Regions from separate parts of the Lysinibacillus sp. Y5S-8 genome, predicted to be linked through region 1. Evidence: predicted binding sites of a transcription regulator. Region 1 holds the regulator's gene; the other holds the start of a gene.
The links. The regulator LexA, encoded in region 1, represses DNA repair genes until DNA is damaged. The targets are predictions, from matches to a motif close to CGAACATATGTTCG.
Positions count from the first base shown of each region.

Region 2: a site for LexA is predicted at 1,677-1,690, ahead of parE (DNA topoisomerase IV subunit B). Genes of this name have one in related genera too.

Region 1 is NZ_CP145889.1:1,288,270-1,291,609, forward strand. It holds gene V6670_RS05990 (prepilin peptidase) at 1-317, shown strand, start outside; gene V6670_RS05995 (gamma-glutamyl-gamma-aminobutyrate hydrolase family protein) at 351-1,073, shown strand; gene lexA (transcriptional repressor LexA) at 1,183-1,800, opposite strand; gene V6670_RS06005 (LysM peptidoglycan-binding domain-containing protein) at 1,967-2,281, shown strand; gene V6670_RS06010 (recombinase family protein) at 2,278-2,943, shown strand; gene tnpA (IS200/IS605 family transposase) at 3,099-3,340, shown strand, end outside.
Region 2 is NZ_CP145889.1:2,454,637-2,457,976, forward strand. It holds gene parE (DNA topoisomerase IV subunit B) at 1-1,657, opposite strand, end outside; gene plsY (glycerol-3-phosphate 1-O-acyltransferase PlsY) at 2,216-2,818, shown strand; gene V6670_RS11960 (HesB/YadR/YfhF family protein) at 2,838-3,128, shown strand; gene V6670_RS11965 (spore germination protein) at 3,281-3,340, shown strand, end outside.

The DNA.
Region 1 (3,340 bases):
CCTGGTGGGACTGTGCTGTAGGTGCAGTCGTTGGTTTCGGCATATTATATAGTATTGCTGTGATATCAAACGGGGGCATGGGTGGAGGCGATATTAAATTATTCTTTTTAATTGGACTTGTTCTTGGTACAATGCATACACTGTTAACATTATTTGTAGCTGCAGTTATCGGCATGATTGTCGGGCTTGTCGTGTTAACGAAGAACAAGCAGGGGAGAAAAACACCCATTCCTTTTGGACCTTCTATTGCATTAGCCGCCATTATTGTCTATTTTTATGGGGATTCATTAATCAATTGGTATTTAGGTTTTTGGTAATTGTTCAATCTTCAAGCATATGGAGGGAAGCAAGTGAAACCGATTATTGGCATTACAGCCTTTGTGGAAGATGATTTATCCTCTCGATTAAATGCTGCTTACAGTAAAAGTATCATTGATGCAGGTGGGATTCCTCTTATTATTCCACTTGGCGTAGAGGAGGATGCCACACAAATTCTATCCCTTACAGATGGTTTATTGTTATCTGGAGGCTATGACGTGCATCCATTTCTGTATGGGGCAGAGCCTGCACCAAAACTAGGGAAAATTCATCCAGCAAGAGATATGGTAGAGTTAGCATTAATTGAAGCGGCATTCACACGAAAGATGCCTATTTTGGGTATTTGTCGAGGCATTCAAATACTAAATGTAGCACTAGGTGGTACTTTATTTCAGGATATTGATAGTGACCATTTTAGTACTAAGCTGCTCAAGCATGTACAGCAATCTGCTCGAGCTGTAGCTACTCATTATGTACAAATTATGGCGGAGAATTTATTAGCGACCATTTTACAACAAGATAAAATTGCGGTAAATTCATTTCATCATCAGGCAGTTAATGTATTAGCAGAGAAATTAAAAGTAGCAGCAAAATCGAGTGATGGCATTATCGAAGCGGTTGTTCATGAAGATTTGCCATTTTGCTTGGCTGTTCAGTGGCATCCCGAGGAACTAGCCATAGCAGGAGATGAGCCTGCACAAAAACTATTTTCAGCCTTTGTTGAAGCTAGCTTAAAATTCAAAAAGGAAGCGTAGCAGGGGACTGTACAAAGAATCCAACCATATATGGATTCTTTTTTTGCGTAAAAAAGAGGATACATGCTCTTAGAAGGAACACATAATCCTCAAAACCTACTTTAAATGATTAATGTACACGACGATATAGTCCTACAACTTGTCCTAAAATAGAAACTTGATCGACGATAATAGGCTCCATAGATGAATTTTCAGGCTGTAAGCGGAAATGATTTTTTTCCTTGAAGAAACGTTTGACCGTTGCTTCATCCTCTGCTGTCATCGCCACAACAATATCTCCGTTATTAGCTGTTGCCTTTTGCTTCACAATAACTAAATCGCCATCTAAAATTCCTGCTTCAATCATAGATTCCCCCATAATCTCTAGCATGAATAACTGATCCTCACTTGTACCATACGTATCTGGTAATGGGAAATATTCTTCAATGTTTTCAATAGCAGTAATTGGAGAACCAGCAGTTACCTTCCCCACAAGTGGTACATGAATGACTTGCTGCTTTTGAATAGACTCTTCAGGCTCTAAAATTTCAATTGCACGTGGCTTTGTTGGATCTCGACGAATAAAGCCCTTTTGTTCTAATCGAGCTAAATGACCATGAACAGTTGAACTTGAAGCAAGTCCGACTGCTTCCCCGATTTCACGTACTGATGGTGGATATCCCTTAGCTCGTACCTCTTCTTTAATAAAAGCCAAAATGTCCTCTTGTCTTTTCGAAACTTTTTTCATGAGTGCTCACCTCTTTTTTCTAATATCATTCTTCTTATTTGATAGTATAACAGAATGCGAACATGTATGCAAACATAGGTTCGAAAAGTGTTTGACAAAAACATTTGTTCGCTTTATTATGAGAACATACATTCCGAATAAACATTCTAGAAAAGGGGTTGTAACTATGACATGGTTAAAGAAAAATACACATATCTCCATTTTATTAGGAGCTTGTCTACTATTTGCAGGATACCTTTACATAACTGATCCAGGAGATGTTAATTACGCAGAAATTCAAATTGAACATGGGGATAGCTTGTGGTCGTTAGCAGAGCAATACCGTGGTAAGATGAGTACAGATGATTGGATTAAGCTGGTCAAAACAGAAAATGAATTAGCAGATATTAAAATTGTGGCAGGAAAGTCTCTAGTTATTCCTGTATTGGGTGATCAAGCCAATCCCATCCATACTATTGAAATTGCGAGAACTGAACAATGATGAATAAACAATTGTCGGCTGTTGTCTATTGCCGTGTAAGTACTGAAAAAGAAACACAAAGCTCCTCATTAGAGCGTCAACAGGAAGAGTTGCTGCGCTACGCTAGAGAGCAAGGCTATGAGGTAAAGGGTGTATTTAAGGATAAGCATAGCGGCTATGATGTGGAACGCGATGGCTTGCTTGAAATGCTTGATTTCATTAAAGAAAAGGGAATTAATGCCCTTTTTGTACAAGATGAAACACGATTAGGACGTGGGAACGCAAGGATGGCTGTGTTGCATTTATTGCAAAAATCAGCAACAGATGTTTTTTCCATGCGCGATGCAGGACCCGTTCAACTAAATGAAATGGATACGATGCTGCTTGAGATTTTAGCAATCGTGGAGGAGTATCAACGAAGAATCCATAACGCTAAAATACGTCGAGGCATGCGACGTGCTGTAGAAAATGGCTACCGTCCTGAAAATAATTTATCGAACCGAGGGAATCCCCATGGGCAGGAGCGAAAGGATTTACCTGTAGATGAAATTGTCAAGCTACGCAAACGTGGATTTACCTTTGAGGAAATTTCGATCACGCTTCGAGGGTTGGGCTTTGAAGTAAGTAAAGCGACTGTTCATCGTCGCTTCCAAGAACATCAAGAAAGATTAGCAGGCAAATAATATTGCCTGCTAATCTTTTTTTATTGTGTGCTTTGAAAACCCCCTGCTATGCAGGGGGTTCCGGAAAGCTTTTAGCTATGGACAATAAAAAAACTCCAAACGTACAATAAAGTCAGGTCTAGTCAACCGACTTCGTACGAAAGGAGCCACCATAAATGGATAATAAAAGTTTAGCACATACAACGTGGAATTGTAAGTATCATATCGTCTTTGCGCCAAAGTATAGAAGGCAGATTATTTATGGTCAAATTAAAGCAGATGTTGGAAGAATATTGCGCCAATTATGTGAAAGAAAAGATGTAGAAATCATAGAGGCAACAGCCTGTCCTGACCATATTCATATGTTGGTAAGTATTCCTCCGAAATTGAGTGTATCTGCGTTCATGGGTTATTTAAA
Region 2 (3,340 bases), 1.2 Mb from region 1:
TCACTTCTTTTTTACCAGTACCTTTTGATACCTTATAAAGTGGTGGTAAAGCGATATAGACTTTGCCTCCTTCAATGAGTGGACGCATATAACGATAGAAGAACGTTAAGAGCAAGACTTGAATATGTGCCCCGTCCGTATCCGCATCGGTCATAATCACTACTTTATCGTAGGCTGAATCTTCCACAGCAAAATCCGTGCCAACACCTGCACCAATCGCATGGATAATCGTTGAAATTTCTTCGTTTTTCATAATATCCTGTAGTTTGGCTTTTTCTGTGTTGATGACCTTACCGCGCAAAGGCAAAATCGCTTGGAATGTACGATCACGACCTTGCTTGGCAGAACCACCCGCAGAATCACCCTCAACTAAATACAACTCATTCTTGGCCGCATTGCGAGACTGAGCTGGTGTTAATTTGCCTGATAGAATCGTACTACCTTTTTTGCTTTTCTTGCCATTCCGAGCATCCTCACGCGCTTTACGAGCCGCTTCTCTTACTTGCTGCGCACGGATTGCTTTACGTACAAGAGAAGCCGATAACTCTGCATTTTCCTCTAGCACATACAAAATTTGCTCAGACACTACGCTATCTACGGCTGAACGAGCCTCACTTGTACCAAGCTTGCCCTTGGTTTGTCCTTCAAATTGTAATAAATGCTCTGGAATACGAACAGACACGATTGCTGCTAAACCCTCACGAATATCTGTCCCTTCAAGGTTTTTATCCTTGTCCTTTAGCAAGCCGATTTTTCTTGCATATTCATTAAATACACGCGTCAATGCCGCTTTTGCACCTGTTTCATGTGTGCCGCCATCACGAGTACGTACATTATTAACGAATGACAAAATCGTTTCTGAATAACCATCGTTATATTGGAAAGCGAATTCTACTTCAATATCATCTTGTATGCCTTCTACATATTTCACAGGATGAAGAACATCCTTTTCTTCATTCAAATACGCAACGAAAGCTTCAATGCCATTCTCATAAAAGAATACATCTTGTTTGCCTTCCTCGCGCTCATCGATTAATTCAATTTTTAAGCCCTTTAATAAAAAGGCTGATTCACGTAAACGTTCTGCTAACGTATCATAATTGAATTTTGTGACAGAAAAAATCGTTTCGTCTGGTAGGAAATGAACAAGTGTACCTGTTTGCTTCGTTTGCCCAATTTCTTCAAGTGTTGTGACAGGATGTCCACCATGCTCGAAGCGCTGACGATACTTTTTACCATCACGATGAATCGTCACCTCTAAAAATGTTGATAGTGCATTAACTACAGAGGAACCTACACCATGCAAGCCACCACTTGTTTTATAACCACCTTGTCCAAATTTACCACCTGCGTGTAGCACCGTAAAAATAATTTCAGGGGTAGGCTTACCCATTTTATGCATACCTGTTGGCATCCCACGGCCAAAGTCGCGCACACTCATACTTTGATCCTTATGAATTGTGACAATAATATGAGATCCAAAGCCGGCCAGTGCTTCATCCACCGCATTATCTACGATTTCATACACAAGGTGATGAAGTCCACGGCCATCCGTTGAACCGATATACATGCCAGGTCGTTTGCGTACCGCTTCTAATCCTTCTAATACTTGTATAGCGTCATCATTATAAACGCTAGTTGACTGTTTATTCGTCAAAAAATTCCCCTCCAAAAAACAAACACATGTTCTATTTATGTTCTCATCCTAATAATAATAGCATTTCCTGTCAATAGCTAGCGACAGGTCCATTAAATTTTTAAAATTTGCTCACAGTTTTGATCATCTTTATCAATAGTAAACATCTGCAACAGTTGCTTAAAATTGGTATTTAAGCAGGGCAGACTGCTACTAGTATCCATAAACGTTTGACGCATAGTAGCCAATTTAGTTTCAACATACATAGAATCTAGTTCAGTGTAAACGCTACAATGTTTATTACGGTTAAACTGGATAAAGTTAGACTTCTATTCTACCAAAGGAATGAAGGATTGACAAAATTGCCTTTTTGCCTATATTTTTATAAAGGTTTTTTTCACTTTCTAGAATCTCATGTCTGAAAGCCTATCCCTTATTAATAGGTTTTCTTTTGTATTGAATTCAAGGCTCCTAATGAAATCTCCTTCATAACATTGTAGATTAGCAAGAAAAAGTGTAAAATACTTGTTACAAACTATTAGTACCAAGTGGTGGACTATGAATGAAAGGAGTCCAGCTATGATCAATGGACTTATTATTTTATGTGCTTATCTAATCGGCTCTATACCTTCGGGATTATGGATAGGTAAAATTTTTTATAATACCGATATTCGTGAACACGGGAGCGGTAATCTTGGTGCAACCAACACATTCCGAACATTAGGGAAAAAAGCAGGTATCGTTGTAACCGTAATGGATGTGCTCAAAGGAACAGCTGCGGTTTTATTAGTAGCACTTCCCGTTTTCTCTGACAGCACACTGCATCCATTATTACTTGGTCTTGTTGCCGTAATCGGTCATATGTTTCCGATCTTCGCCAATTTCCGTGGTGGAAAAGCAGTGGCAACATCCGCAGGTGTTTTATTAGGCTATTCGTGGCCACTCTTTGTCCTATTATTTATTACCTTTATTGTGACATTAAAAATCACAAAGATCGTCAGCCTAACATCGATGATAGCCGCTTTAGTAGCACTTATCTATGCAATCGTTTATTATTTTGTTACGGGTGACTTTGCATTAGGCATCTTGGTAGCCTTTTTATTTACCTTTATTATTTATCGTCACCGTGCCAATATTACACGTATTAAAAACGGCACTGAGCCAAAGGTAAAATGGCTTTAGGAAGAGAGGAGCATTCGAAATGAACATTGCATTGACAGATGAAGCACTCCAGTGGTTCAAACACGAAATGGAAGTAGAACCAGGTGATACGATTCGTTTTTATGCACGCTATGGTGGCTCTAGTCCTTTTCATGAAGGCTTTTCACTTGGCATGACTCGTGAAGAACCTATTGCTATAGGCGTACAGACAGTGGTTGATGGTGTAACCTATTACATTGATGAGAAAGATCTCTGGTTCTTTAACAATCACAACTTACATGTTGACGTTGATGCTAGTAATGATGAATTGCAATATGACTATCGTACATAAAACAGTCTATCCTTTCAGTCCATGAAAGGATAGACTGTTTTTTTATTTGGCTTCATCATGCCAATAGTTAGATTTTCACCCTCACCTCGTTTATCTATCAAAAAAATTGTCCACTCTATAAATAATGAGCGTATATTTGAGGAGGAAAACACATGTCTATGTCTAACAATATCGATACCTCCCCATCCAATACTAACGATTTGTTATATACA